One region of the Achromobacter sp. RW408 genome, then DNA from elsewhere that is predicted to be linked to it. Evidence: riboswitches for the same ligand, from Rfam matches in the RefSeq annotation. Region 1 holds a riboswitch; the other holds the start of a gene.

The links. A riboswitch is a leader RNA that binds a small molecule or an ion and turns the genes downstream of it on or off. The one in region 1 is predicted to bind glycine.
Region 2: another riboswitch for glycine. It lies ahead of DK459_RS10290 (D-amino acid dehydrogenase); the one in region 1 lies ahead of gcvT (glycine cleavage system aminomethyltransferase GcvT).

The regions. Positions count from the first base shown of each region.
Region 1 covers NZ_QHHO01000047.1:488,579-495,913, reverse strand. Annotated here, with positions in the region: gene DK459_RS18400 (arginine/lysine/ornithine decarboxylase) at 1-1,683, shown strand, start outside; gene DK459_RS18395 (NAD(P)/FAD-dependent oxidoreductase) at 1,701-2,903, shown strand; gene DK459_RS18390 (superoxide dismutase) at 3,112-3,726, shown strand; gene DK459_RS18385 (ZIP family metal transporter) at 3,754-4,647, shown strand; glycine riboswitch at 4,717-4,809, shown strand; glycine riboswitch at 4,843-4,965, shown strand; gene gcvT (glycine cleavage system aminomethyltransferase GcvT) at 5,049-6,149, shown strand; gene gcvH (glycine cleavage system protein GcvH) at 6,248-6,625, shown strand; gene gcvP (aminomethyl-transferring glycine dehydrogenase) at 6,717-7,335, shown strand, end outside.
Region 2 covers NZ_QHHO01000046.1:60,757-68,091, reverse strand. Annotated here, with positions in the region: gene DK459_RS10295 (sulfite exporter TauE/SafE family protein) at 1-578, shown strand, start outside; gene DK459_RS10290 (D-amino acid dehydrogenase) at 630-1,859, opposite strand; glycine riboswitch at 1,904-1,990, opposite strand; glycine riboswitch at 1,992-2,082, opposite strand; gene ampC (class C beta-lactamase) at 2,250-3,446, shown strand; gene DK459_RS10280 (3-hydroxybutyryl-CoA dehydrogenase) at 3,474-4,487, opposite strand; gene DK459_RS10275 (NAD/NADP octopine/nopaline dehydrogenase family protein) at 4,490-5,587, opposite strand; gene DK459_RS10270 (AraC family transcriptional regulator) at 5,778-6,770, opposite strand; gene DK459_RS10265 (MFS transporter) at 6,933-7,335, shown strand, end outside.

The DNA.
Region 1 (7,335 bases):
GAGAACATGCTGCGCGCCGACGTCTGCAACGCCGTCGACGAACTGGGCCAGCTGCTGGACCATACCGGCCCGGTGGCCGAGTCCGAGCTGAACGCGGCGCGCATCTTCCACGCCGACCACTGCTACTTCGTGACCAACGGCACCTCGACCTCGAACAAGGTGGTGTGGCACGCCAACGTCGCCGCCGGCGACGTGGTGGTGGTGGACCGCAACTGCCACAAGTCGATCCTGCACGCCATCACCATGACGGGCGCGATCCCGGTGTTCCTGCGCCCGACGCGCAACCACCTGGGCATCATCGGCCCTATCCCGCTGGAAGAGTTCCATCCGGACAGCATCCGCAAGAAGATCGAGGCCAACCCGTTCGCGCGCGAAGCCGTGAACAAGAACCCGCGCATCCTGACGCTGACGCAGAGCACCTACGACGGCGTGATCTACAACGTCGAGATGATCAAGAAGGAACTGGGCAGCTACGTCGACACGCTGCACTTTGACGAAGCCTGGCTGCCGCACGCGTCGTTCCACGAGTTCTACCAGGACATGCACGCGATCGGCCAGGACCGTCCGCGCAGCAAGGACGCGATGGTGTTCGCGACCCACTCCACGCACAAGCTGCTGGCCGGCATCTCGCAGGCCTCGCAGATCATCGTGCAGGAATCCGAGACCCGCAAACTGGACCGCAACGTCTTCAACGAAGCCTACCTGATGCATACGTCGACCTCGCCGCAGTACGCGATCATCGCGTCGTGCGACGTGGCCGCGGCCATGATGGAGCCGCCGGGCGGCACCGCGCTGGTCGAGGAAAGCATCCGCGAAGCCATGGATTTCCGCCGCGCCATGCGCAAGGTGGAATCCGAGTTCGGCAAGAACGACTGGTGGTTCAAGGTCTGGGGCCCGAACCGCCTGGTGTCCGAAGGCATCGGCAACCGCGACGAGTGGATCCTGGAGTCGAACGACCACTGGCACGGCTTCGGCGACCTGGCCGAAGGCTTCAACATGCTGGACCCGATCAAGGCCACGGTCATCACGCCGGGGCTGGACATGTCGGGCAGCTTCGGCGAAACCGGCATTCCCGCCGCGCTGGTCTCCAAGTACCTGACCGAGCACGGCGTGGTGGTCGAGAAGACCGGCCTGTATTCGTTCTTCATCCTGTTCACCATCGGCATCACCAAGGGCCGCTGGAACACGCTGCTGACCGCGCTGCAGCAGTTCAAGGACGACTACGACCGCAACCAGCCGCTGTGGCGCATCCTGCCGGAATTCTGCCGCGACCATCGCCGCTACGAGCGCATGGGCCTGCGCGACCTGTGCCAGCAGATCCACGAAGCCTACCGCGAGCGTGACGTGGCCCGCCTGACCACCGAGATGTACCTGAGCGACATGGTGCCGGCGCTCAAGCCGTCCGACGCCTTCGCCCGCATGGCGCACCGCGAGGTCGAGCGTGTCGACATCGACCAGCTCGAAGGCCGCGTCACCGGCGTGCTGCTGACGCCGTATCCTCCGGGCATCCCGCTGCTGATTCCGGGCGAGCGCTTCAACCGCACCATCGTCCAGTACCTGCAGTTCGCGCGCGAGTTCAACGAACGCTTCCCCGGCTTCGAAACCTACATCCACGGCCTGGCCGACGAAGTGGGGCCGGACGGCGAGAAGCGCTACTACGTTGATTGCCTGATCGAAGACTGATCAGGTCCGGAGTCCCGATGTTCGATGTCGCCGTCCTCGGTGCCGGCGCCGCCGGCATGATGTGTGCCGCGGTCGCCGGCCAGCGCGGCTTGCGCGTGGTGCTGGTGGACCACGCCGAGCGCCTGGCCGAGAAGATCCGTATCTCGGGCGGCGGCCGCTGCAACTTCACCAACATCGGCGCGGGACCCGCCAATTTCCTCTCCGACAACCCGCATTTCTGCCGCTCGGCGTTGTCGGGCTACACCCCGCAGGACTTCCTGGCGCTGCTCAAGCGCCACCGCATTGCCTGGCACGAGAAGCATCGCGGCCAGCTGTTCTGCGACGATTCCAGCGAATCCATCATCGAGATGCTGCGCGCCGAATGCGATGCCGGCGGCGTGCAGTGGCGCATGGGCTGCCAGGTGGCCGAGGTGGCCCATGGCGAGGCGGGCTTCGAGCTGCGCACCGGCCAGGGCGCGATCCGCGCGGCCAAGCTGGTGGTGGCCACGGGCGGCATGGCGATCCCGCAGTTGGGCGCCACCGACTTCGGCCTGAAGCTGGCGCGCCAGTTCGGCCTGAAGGTGGTCGAGCCGCGGCCGGCGCTGGTGCCGCTGACCTTCGACGCGGCGCACTGGCAGCCGCTGGCCGAACTGTCCGGCGTGGCGCTGGAGGTCAACCTGGCGACGGGGCAGGGCAAGGCGCGCGGCGAGTTTCTCGAAGACCTGCTGTTCACCCATCGGGGCCTGTCGGGCCCGGCGATCCTGCAGATATCCAGCTACTGGAAGCCGGGCGAGCCCATCGTCATCGACCTGGCGCCGGGGCGCGACCTGGCGGCCGAACTGCTGGCGGCCAAGTCCGGCAACCGGCAGCAAATGCATACGGTGCTGGCCGGCCTGTGGCCCAAGCGCCTGGCCGACCGCTGGCTGCAACTGGCGGAGCAGGCCGGCAAGCCGGGCCTGGCGGCGCTGCGCCTGGCCGATGCGCCGGACAAGACCCTGCGCGCGCTGGCGCAGGACATCCACCAGTGGACCCTGGTGCCCAGCGGCACCGCCGGCTACAAGAAGGCCGAGGTCATGCGCGGCGGCGTCGATACGCGCGGCCTGGACCAGAAATCGATGCAGGCCCGCACCATGCCCGGCCTGTACTTCATCGGTGAGACCGTGGACGTTACCGGCTGGCTGGGCGGCTACAACTTCCAGTGGGCCTGGGCCTCGGGCGTGGCCTGCGGCAAGGCGCTCTAGGCGTTCCTGGCGCTTGATCCAACGCTTTTCCCGTCCGTCGGGCGCGGGCACGCTTCGTGCTGCCCGCCAAGGCCTGCCCGGCCCATAGCCTGACTGCATGACGGGCACTGCAACGTTGTCGTTGTGATATCAAATAAAAATACCTATCATTTGTATTTCATAAATTCGGCCGTGCCGCATCCGGTGGCGCCGCCTGATGGAGACCGCCTTGGCCTATACCTTGCCGCCCCTGCCTTACGCCTATGACGCGCTCGAACCGCACATCGACGCGCTGACGATGGAAATCCATTACAGCAAGCACCACCAGACCTACGTCAACAACCTGAACGCCGCGCTCGAAGGCGCCGGCATCGCCACCGACGAGCCGGTCGAGGCCCTGGTGGCGCGCATCGACCAACTTCCCGAAGCCGTCCGTGGCGCGGTGCGCAACAACGGCGGCGGCCACGCCAACCACAGCCTGTTCTGGTCGGTCATGTCGCCACGGGGCGGGGGCGAGCCCGACGGCGCGCTGGCCCGCGCCATCGACACCGAACTGGGCGGACACGCCGCCTTCCGCGAAGCCTTCACCAAGGCGGCGCTGACGCGCTTCGGCAGCGGCTGGGCCTGGCTCAGCGTGACGCCCGCCGGCAAGCTGGCGGTGGAAAGCAGCGCCAACCAGGACAGCCCGCTGATGCAGGGCAACACGCCGATCCTGGGCCTGGACGTGTGGGAACACGCCTACTATCTCAAGTACCAGAACCGCCGCCCGGAATACATCGGCGCCTTCTACAATGTGATCGATTGGCCCGAGGTGGCGCGCCGCTACGCCGCCGCCGTGGGCTGAGCCGGCATTGCGCGGGGGCAGCGGTCCATGAATACCTTCAGCCGTCATCGCATCCGGCCCGCGGCCACCAGCGTCAGTGTCTGGACGCTGGCGGTGCTGGTCGCCTGCCTGGGCCTGCACCAGATGTGGGTCTATTTCAACGACCACGCGCCGCACGTGGCCGACGCCCTGCTGGGCGGCATGGTCGCCGCGGGCGCCACCGCGGCGGGCACGCTGCCGATCCTGTTCGCGCGCACCATCCCGCAGAAGATGCAGGACAGCATGTTCGGCTTCGGCGCCGGCGTGATGCTGGCCGCCAGCGCCTTCTCGCTGGTGGCGCCGGGCATCGCGGCGGCCGAGGCGCAGGGCGCGGGGCCGTGGGGCGCCGGCCTGACGGTGGGCGCCGCCATCCTGCTGGGGGCGGCGGCGCTGTTGCTGATGGACCGGTTGCTGCCCCACGAGCATTTCATCAAGGGCCGCGAAGGCATCGAGGCCCACCGGCTGCGCCGTACCTGGCTGTTCGTCTTCGCCATCACCCTGCACAACCTGCCCGAAGGCCTGGCCATCGGCGTCGGCTACGCCGGCAACGATCCGGTGCGCGGCACGGCGCTGGCCACCGGCATCGCCATCCAGGACATCCCCGAAGGCCTGGTGGTGGCCGTGGCGTTGATCGCCGCGGGCTACAAGCGCGCGTTCGCGGTGGCACTGGGCATGCTGTCCGGCCTGGTCGAGCCGGTGGGCGCGGTGCTGGGCGCGGCCGTGGTGGGCTGGTCGGCGGCGCTGCTGCCGTGGGGCCTGGGCTTTGCCGCGGGCGCCATGTTGTTCGTGATCAGCCACGAAATCATTCCCGAATCGCACCGCAAGGGGCACGAGGTCTACGCCACCTGCGGGCTGATGCTGGGCTTCGTGCTGATGATGCTGCTGGACACCGCGCTGGGCTGAAGCGGCGCCCGGGCGGCGATCGCGGATCAACAACGGAACCGCGTTTCGCGGTATGCTTTCGGCGCTGTCACGCATGTTGCGGGAGAGAGCGGCCGTTCGCGGCTGCCGCCGAAGGCGCAATTCGCCCGGAATCGCTCAGGTATCCCATACCGCGCATGCTTGCCCTGTCCCGGTTTTCACCGCGCGGACTCGGCAAAGCAGCACTCTGGAGAGACCTGGCGCCGCTGCCCAATCAGGGACATAGCGAGCAGCCCAGGCGCCGAAGGTGCAAACCCGTCACGCGGGGCAACTCTCAGGCAAAAGGACAGAGGGGCGGAAGATTCAGCCGTTGCGTGGGCGCATCCCGTCCGCCGGCGGCATTCCGTAACCCTGGCACCGCTGCCGCTCCGGAGTACCCGCGCATGTCCGCACCCCTCAAACGCACCCCGCTGGCCGAAGAACATATCGCCTCCGGCGCTCGCATGGTCGATTTCGGCGGCTGGGATATGCCCCTGGCCTACGGCTCGCAACTGGAAGAGCACCACGCGGTGCGCCAGGACGCCGGCATGTTCGACGTCTCGCACATGCTCAACGCCGACGTCACGGGCCCCGACGCCTACGCCTTCCTGCAGCGCCTGGTGGCCAACGACGTCGCCAAGCTGACCGTACCGGGCAAGGCGCTCTACACCTGCATGCTGAACCCGCAGGGCGGCGTCATCGACGACCTGATCGTGTACTTCTTCGCGCTCGACGAATGGCGCGTGGTGGTCAACGCCGGCACGGCCGACAAGGACATGGCCTGGATGCAGCGCGTCAAGCAGGCCGGCAAGTTCGACGTCACCATCACGCCGCGCCGCGACCTGGCCATGATCGCCGTGCAGGGCCCCAACGCCCGCGCCAAGGTCTGGGCCGCGCGCCCGGCCTGGCAGGCCGCCAGCGAGCCGCTGACCCCGTTCGTGGCCGCGCGCGTCGGTGACGACACGCTGGTGGCGCGCACCGGTTACACCGGCGAAGACGGCTTCGAAATCGTGCTGCCCGCGGCCGAGGCGGTGCAACTGTGGCGCGACCTGGCGGCCCAGGGCGTGCGTCCGGCGGGCCTGGGCGCGCGCGACACGCTGCGCCTGGAAGCCGGCATGAACCTGTATGGCCAGGACATGGACGAACTGACCCAGCCCGGCGAAGCCGCGCTGACCTGGACGGTGTCCCTGAAGAACCCCGAGCGCCGCTTCATCGGCCGCGACGCGCTGGAGCAGTTCGCCACGCCCGCCGCCTTCGTCGGCCTGAAACTGCAGGAACGCGGCGTGATGCGCGCCCACATGGCGGTGCGCACCAAGAACGGCGTGGGCGAACTCACCAGCGGCACCATGTCGCCGACGCTGGGCGTTTCGATCGGCTTTGCCCGCCTGCCGCAAGGCGTGGTCGCGGGCGACACGGTCGAGGTCGACATCCGCGGCAAGTGGGTGCCCGCCCTGGTCTGCAAGCTGCCGTTTGTCCGTAACGGCAAAGCCGTCGAACACTCGTAAACTCGAAGCTTCGCGCCGGTGGCCGGCCCTGCGGGGCGCGGCCGCCGGCGCGAGGCGCGCAACACCATTTCCTTATCCGAATCCCCCCAGGAGTCCTCATGAGTCTGCCCACCGATCGCAAGTACACCGAGTCCCATGAATGGGTCAAAGCCGAAGGCGACGTGTTCGTCGTCGGCATCACCGATACCGCCCAGGACCAGCTGGGTGACCTGGTCTTCGTCGGCGACGTCAAGGTCGGCGCCAAGCTGAACGCGGGCGAGACCGCCGGCGTGGTCGAGTCGGTCAAGGCCGCCTCCGACATCTACGCGCCCGTGGCCGGCGAAATCGTCGCGTTCAACGACGAGCTGGAAAGCAACCCCAACCTGATCAACGAATCGGCCTTCACCGCCTGGATCTTCAAGATCAAGCCGGTCAACGCCGCCGATGCCGACAAGCTGCTGGACGCCGCCGGCTACGAAGCCGTGGCCAACGGCTAAGCCCGTCAGGGCGGGCGCGGCGCTGGCGCCGCCGCCCGTCCATGCATCACCGTCCGTCCCTTCCGACGACACCGCCATCTCGAGATCCCCCATGTCGCGCGCCCTAGACACCCACACCGACTTCATCCCCCGCCACATCGGCCCCTCCGACGCCGACCAGGCCGCCATGCTCGCCGCCATCGGCAGCCCCAGCCTGGACGCCCTGATCGAAGAAGTCGTGCCGCCCAAGATCCGCAGCCAGGCGCCGCTGGCGCTGCCGCCGTCGCGCAGCGAAGCCGACGTGCTGGCCGAGTTGAAGCAGATCGCCGGCCGCAACAAGGTCTTTCGCAACTACATCGGCCAGGGGTACTACGGCACGCAGACGCCCAACGTGGTGTTGCGCAACATTCTCGAGAATCCCGCCTGGTACACGGCCTACACGCCGTACCAGCCCGAGATCTCGCAGGGCCGCCTGGAGGCCCTGCTGAACTACCAGACCATGGTCGCCGACCTGACCGGGCTGGACATCTCCAACGCCTCGCTGCTCGATGAAAGCACCGCCGCCGCCGAAGCCATGACGCTGGCGCGCCGCAGCGCCAAGTCGCAAAGCCCGGTGTTCTTCATCTCGCGCCACGTGCATCCGCAGACCATCGAGGTCGTGCGCACGCGCGCCGAGGGCCTGGACATCGAGATCGCCGTCGGCGACGAGGCCGAAGGCCTGCCGGAATGCT
Region 2 (7,335 bases), on a different contig from region 1:
TGGCGGTATTCTCGGTGCGACGCGGCTTCAACTGGCCCTTGCTGTGGCCCTTCCTGCTCGGCGGCCTGGCGGGTATTCCGCTGGGCGTCCTGATCCTGCCGCACCTGGACATGGACTGGTTCAAGGCGGTGCTGGGCGCGCTGCTGGCGCTGTGGTGTCCGGTCATGCTGATGGCGCAGCGCCTGCCGCGCATAGGCGGCAATCGCTGGGGGGACGGCGCGGTCGGGCTGGTGGGCGGCGTGATGGGCGGCATCGGCGGCTTCGCCGGCAGCGTGCCGACGCTGTGGTGCACGCTGCGCGGTTTCGGCAAGGACACGCAGCGCGCCGTGATCCAGAATTTCAACCTGTCGATGCTGGCCGTGACCATGGCCACCTACCTGGCCACGGGCATCGTCACGCGCGACATGGCGCCCATGTTCGCCGTGGTGGCGCCGGCCATGCTGATCCCCACGCTGCTGGGCACGCGCCTGTACATCGGCATCTCCGAAGTCGCGTTCCGCCGCCTGGTGCTGGGGCTGCTGACCTGCTCGGGGCTGACGCTGCTGGCGTCGTCGGTGCCGCGGCTGCTGGGGTATTGAGGGCCGGTCCGCGTCGGGCCCGCTCCCGGCCTGTGCTCTGCCGCAATGGCTTTACGACAGTCCCACCCCCTCCCGCACGCTCGCCGCCAGCATCTGCGCCGTGGCCGCCGACAGCGTCCAGCCCAGGTGCCCATGGCCGGTGTTGTAGAACACGCCGGGCCGCTTGCCGGGGCCGACGCGCGGCATCATGTCGGGCATCATCGGCCGCAACCCGCACCACGGCACCACGCGCGCCGTGCGCACGCCGGGAAAGTGGCGGCGGGTCCAGTCCACCAGCGGCTGGATGCGCTCGGCGCGGATGTCCAGGTTGAAGCCATTGAACTCGGCCGTGCCGGCCACGCGGAAACGGTCGCCCAGGCGGCTGGTGACGATCTTGGCGGCCTCGTCCAGCAGGCTCACGTTGGGCGCGGCGGCCTGGCTGGCGGCGTCGTCCAGGTGCACGCTGATCGAATAGCCCTTGACCGGGTAGATGTTCAGCCTGTCGCCCAATTGCCGCGCGAACTGGCGACTGGCGGCACCGGCGCAGACCACGATGGCGTCGGTTTCGTGCTGCTCGCGCCGCCTGCCGTCTTCGCGCGCCAGGTCCAGCACGTAGGGCAGGCCGTCGCGGCTGATGGCGCGGATGTCGGCATCCTGTTCGAAGCGCACGCCGCGGCGCGCGCAGGCCCGCGCCAGGCCGCTGGTGAACTTGTGGATGTCGCCGGTGGCGTCGGACGGCGTATAGAAGCCGCCGTGGCAGGGCGTTTGCAGCGTCGGCTCGATGCCGCGGATTTCCTCCGGCGTGACGGCGTGCCGCTCCAGCCCGCCTTCGCGCAGCAGCGCGTTGGCGCGGCGCGCGGTCTCGAAGCTGGCGGCATCGTGGTAGATGTGCAGGATGCCGCGGCGCTCCAGGTCGAAATCGATGCCTTCCTCCTCGGCCATGGCGTACAGGTGCTGGCGCGCCTCGATCGCCATGCGCGTGGTGGCGATGGTGTTCTGGCGATAGTTGCGGATCTGCCCCATGAACTGGGCCAGCCATGAATACTTGTGCCAGCTCGGACGCGGATTGAGCAGCAGCGGCGCGTCGTGGCGGCCGAGCCAGCGCAGGCCCTTCATGATGGTGGCGGCGCTGTTCCAGACTTCGGCATTGCTGGCGGACAACTGGCCGCCGTTGGCGTAGGACGTCTCCATGGCGGGATAGCGCTGACGGTCGTAGACGGTGACGTCGTAGCCCAGTTTGCTCAAGGCGTAGGCGGACGTGACGCCGGTGATACCGGCGCCGATGATGGCGATGCGGGGCATGATGGCTCCAGATGGCGTGGCCACGATCCGATGATCGCGGCACCCCATCTGTCTCTGTACCTGAGAGCTTCACCCGGGCGCGAGGGCGCGGGTTCCCCTTCGGTGGGCGCCAGGCGCCTCTCTCCAGATTGTCTAGACCGCGCAGTCCTGTTGCCTGAGAGTTTCCGGGGCGGTTGCTCCGTCGGCGCCCGCCACGGGGACGGGACTCTTCTGCGGGGTTTTGAATCGACGCAGTGAGAATAGCCAAAATCTGCCGCGAGCGGGACTCAGGGTTAATACCAGGAAGGAGGCGGATAGGCTCTACACTGGGCGCCAACCCGCGCGGCACGCGCCGGTCAGAAAACGAAAGGACGATCCCGCATGCGCGCTCCGGCAATGTTCCGTATTTCCCTGCTGTCCACGACGTTGGCGCTGGCCCTGGCCGGCACCGCCTCGGCCAGCCCGGCCGTTGCGCAAGCGCCCGCCGCCAAGGCAGCCACGGCATCGGCCTCCGCATCCACGCCCGCCAAGGCCGATCGCGCCACCGCCGCCGTCGACGCCGCGGTGGCCGAGGTCATGCGCCAATACGGCATCGACGGCATGGCCATCGGCGTCAGCCACAACGGCGAGCAGCGCTTCTTCAACTATGGCGACGCCTCGCGCCAGCCGCGCCGCGCCGTTTCCAGCGACACCCTGTTCGAACTGGGTTCGATCAGCAAGACCTTCACCGTCACGCTGGCCGCCTACGCGCAGGCCACGGGCCGCCTGTCGCTGGCCGACAGTCCGGCCAAGTGGGTGCCCGAGCTGCAAGGCAGCGAATTCGCCAAGCTGACGCTGGTGAACCTGGCCACGCACACCGCCGGCGGCTTTCCCTTGCAGGTGCCGGACGCGGTCCAGAACACGGCGCAACTGATGGACTACCTCAAGGCCTGGACTCCGCAGTATGCGCCCGGCACGAAGCGCACCTATGCCAACCCCAGCATCGGCATGCTGGGCGTGGTGGCGGCGCGCGCGCTGGGCGAGTCCTACGTGGCGGCGATGGAGCAGCAGCTGTTTCCCAAGCTGGGCCTGCGCGACACCTGGCTGGAAGTGCCGCCGCGCAAGATGCCCGACTACGCCCAGGGCTACGACAAGCAGGACGCGCCGGTGCGCCTGAACCCGGGCGTGCTGGCCGACGAGGCCTACGGCGTGAAGTCCAGCGCCCGCGACATGCTGCGTTTCGTCGAGATCAACCTGGGCGCCGCGCCGGTCGACGCCACGCTGCAGCGCGCCATCGCCGAGACCCACACCGGCTATTACCAGTTGGGCGCGATGACGCAGGACCTGATCTGGGAACAGTATCGCTACCCGGTGTCGGTGGACGACCTGGTGCGCGGCAACTCCGCCCAGGTCGCGTTCGAGACCCTGCCGGTCAAGGCCCAGCAACCGCCGCTGGCGCCGCAGCAGGCGGTGTGGGTTAACAAGACCGGCGCCACCAATGGCTTTGGCGCCTACGTGGCGTTCGTGCCGTCGCGCAAGCTCGGCATCGTGATCCTGGCCAACCGCAACTATCCCAACGAGGCGCGGGTGCGGTTGGCGCTGCGGGTGCTCGAGGCGCTGGCGCCGTGAATGCCGCCGCCCGGCGCGCAGCGGCCTTCAGGATCGGGCCGCAGGGGGCGCCTGGCCGGCCGCCCTGGCGCCATCGAACCTCGGCAGCAACCCCATGATCTCCAGCCGCGCGCACAACTCGCCCAGCCGCCGCAGCTTGTACGCTTCGACGTCCATGCCGCCATAGTCGTAGAAGCCTTGCCCTTCGCGCAGGCCGTTGCGCCCCTGTTCCATGTTGCGTTCGATGATGGCCGGGGCCGCGAAGCGCGCATCGAGCGCGCCGGACAGGTAGCGCGAGGCGTAGTAGAGGATGTCGCCGCCGCCCCAGTCGATGAACTCCAGCAGGCCCAGCACCGAGAAGCGCAGGCCGAAGCCCAGCCGCACGGCGGTGTCGATGTCCTCGGCGCTGGCCACGCCTTCCTCGACCATGCGGGCCGCCTCGTTCATGGCCAGCGCCTGGATGCGCGGCACGATGTAGCCGGCGGCGGGCGCGCACCGCACCGGCGTCTTGCCGGCCAGGCGCAGCACCGCCAGCAGGTCCTGCAACGCCGCGTCGCTGGTCCGCGGGCCGGGGCTCACCTCCACCAGCGGGATCAGGTAGGCGGGATTGAGCCAGTGCGCGTTCAGGAAGCGGCCGGGCGCGCGCACCATGTCGGCCAGTTCGGTGACCAGGAAGGTCGAGGTGGTGGAGGCGATGACGCTGTCCGGCGCGCAGGCCTCGCCGAGCCAGTCGAAGGTGTCGCGCTTGATGTCCAGTTGCTCGGGCACCGCCTCGAACACCACGCGGGCGCGGGCCAGGTCGGCCAGGGCGTCCTCGCGCGCCACCAGGCGCACGCGGCCCAGCGCGGTGTCGGCCTGGGCCTCGTCCAGCAGGCCCAACCGCACGAGCGTGCCCAGTTCGCGCCGCAGGCCGCCCAGCACGCGGGCGAAGGTTTCGGCGCGCTCGCCGCGCGCGCGCGGCTTGATGTCGATCAGCGTAACGTCCAGTCCGGCATGGATGTATGACAGGGCGATGCCCATGCCCATGCGGCCGGCGCCGACCACGCACAAGGTCCGTTCCATGGTCAGCATCCTTGCGCGAGCAGCGCGGCCATGTCGGCGCGCGACAGGGCGTCCAGCCCCAGCGCCTCCAGCGTGCGGCCCTCGGCGTACAGGTCGCGGCCGGTCACGGCCGAGGCCACGCTCAACAGGCCCTGCGCCACCGGCGTGGGCACGCCGGCCCAGCGGCCGGTCGACACCAGGAACGACAGGCCCAGGCGCGTGTCTTCCAGCATGTAGCGGTGCGTGCCCAGGTCGATGGTTTCGCGCCAGTCGCCGCTGTCGGTCAGCTTGCCGTGGGCGCCGCGGCCATACATCCATTCGTCGCCCTCGCTGGCATAGTGATCGGCCAGCGGGAAATGCGGCGCGGCGTAGCCCAGCGCGGCGCGGATGGCGATGCGTTCGGCGTCCAGCGCGTCGGTCACGCGGCGGATCGACGGCTGCGTGCCCTCGTTGTGGATGTCCCAGCGTTCGAAGTGTTCGAGCGGACCTGCGTTCATCAGGATCAGCGGCGGGTGGATCACCGGGCCGGCGTTCATCAGCGCCCCGGACAGCGCGTCCTCGATCGGCTCGACGCTCGGATAGGCCTGCGCCAGCGTTGCCAGCGCGGAGCCGGCCAGGCGACTCGGGAACACGCCGGTGGGCAGGCGCGTGGCGTAGGCGCTGATGACGACGCGGTCGCCGTGCTTGCGCGCCAGATAGGGCAGGGTGCCGGTTTCGGCAAAGGCGACCTCGGCCGGGTTGCCGACCTGGCGCAGGGCGCGGGCAAACAGATAGCTGCCGAAGGTGCCGGGTGGCAGGAACACCACCTGGCCGTCGCGCAGGTGCGGCGCCAGCTCGGGCGCCAGCGCCGCATGCGAGGTGGACGGCAGCGGAATCACCAGCAGTTGCGCGCCCGCGGCGGCGGCGGCCAGGTCGGCCGTCAGCTCGATCTGGCCGGGCGCCTCGCCCAGGGCGATACGGCGGGTGCCGCGATAGTCGGTGACTTCCAGGGCGCCGGCGCGGCGCAGGCTGTCGAACGCCGCCGCGTCGCGGCGCCACAGGCGCACCCGATGTCCTTTTTCCGCCAGGTCGGCGGTCGCCGCGTAGCAGCCGTGGCCGCCTCCAATAACGCCGATGCGCATGATCGAGCTCCTTCGTGAGAGCTTCGATCCTAGCGATGGCCGGCACGGCGGACTGCGCCGCAGGCGCAAGCGGAATACGGAATCGGCAAGGGAATGCGCGGCGGGGCGCGGCCCGCTGCGTCGGCAGGCGCGACCCGCCACCGCAATGGGCCTGGCGCCCCGCGCTTGAACAGACCTCGCGCGCCGCCCTTCAACAGGCGCGGGCGCGGCCCTGCCGGAGCGTGTCGGACGGCAGGCAGCCGTAGCGCTTGCGGTAGTGCGTGGCGAAATGGCCGAAGCTGGTCACGCCGCAGCGCAGCAGGATGTCGGTGACGCTGTCGCCGTCGCCGGCGTTGCCCAGCGCCGCGTGCGCCAGCGCCAGGCGGCGGTTGCGCAGGTAGTCGCTGGGGCTCTGCTGCAGGAACTGGGTGAAGCCGTTCTGCAAGGTGCGGATCGAGACGCCGCAATGCGCGGCCAGGTCGGGCAGGGCGATGGGCGCGTCGATGTGGTCTTCGATGTAGTCGCGCGCGCGCCGCACGTGCAGCGGCAGCGGCTGGCGGCGATCGGCGCGCAGCGCCTCGGAATAGTTGTGCGGCAGCTGCATCAGCAGCAGCGAGACCAGGTAGTCGGAAAAGCCCGCCGCCAATGTCTGCGTCACGCCTTCGATGGCGGGGTGCTGGTACAGCCTGCACAGGTAGTCCAGCGTTTCCTGCACCGCCGCCAGGCCTGCCGAACCGGGCGCCGCCTCCAGGTCGAACACCAGCGCCTGGCGCAGCGGACGGTCCAGCAACTGTTGCAGCTGGCGTTCCAGCGCCTGCCGCTCGACCCGCAGGATCAGGCTGCGGCAATCCGGGCCGATGCGCAGCACGCTGCGCTCGGAGGGCGACGAAATGGTCAGGCCGCCTTCGCGCAGGGCCGCGCTGCGCTTGCCCAGCGTGACCTGTCCGGCGCCTTGCAGCGTGACGCGCACCAGGTAGTAGCGGGCGATGTCGCCGGCGTCGATCTCGACCTCGGCGCCATAGTGCAGGTCGAACAGCGCGGCGCTGCCGAAGAACACGCCATACAGGCGCGATTGCAGGGGATCGCCGCGCGCCACGCACATGCGGTGCGACCACAGGTGCTGGCTGACCTGATCGGTGATCTCGGAAAGATTGCCCGAATCCAGCAGGCAATGGCGTTGCAGCGGGTAGGTATCGTGGAACATGCTTTCCTGCGCCCCGGGAATAGCCGTTGCGCGCCCGGTATAGAGCCGGCCGGCGCAAAGGCCTACAACAGATGCAGCCATCGGAATGGCGAACCAGACAGCGGGACGCCGCCACCGCCTCGATGCGGCCGGCGCGATCCCATTGCGATACAAGGGAAGAACATGACGGGCGATACCGGAACCGACGCGGCGCAGAAACGCTATGCCTATGAATGGTATGTCGTCCTGATCTGCATGCTAGCGTACATATTTTCGTTCGTCGACAGGCAGATCCTGGCCCTGATGATCGAACCCATCAAGCGCGACCTGCAGCTCTCGGACACCCAGTTCAGCCTGCTGCACGGGCTGGCCTTCTCGCTGTTCTACGCCTTCATGGGCATCCCCATCGCGCTGCTGGCCGACCGCTATTCGCGGCCCCGCATCATCGCCATCGGCGTGGCCTTCTGGAGCCTGGCGACCGCCGCCTGCGGCCTGTCGAAGAACTTCGGCCAGATGTTCCTGGCGCGCATCGGCGTGGGGGTGGGCGAGGCGGCGCTGTCGCCGGCCACGTATTCGATGCTCAGCG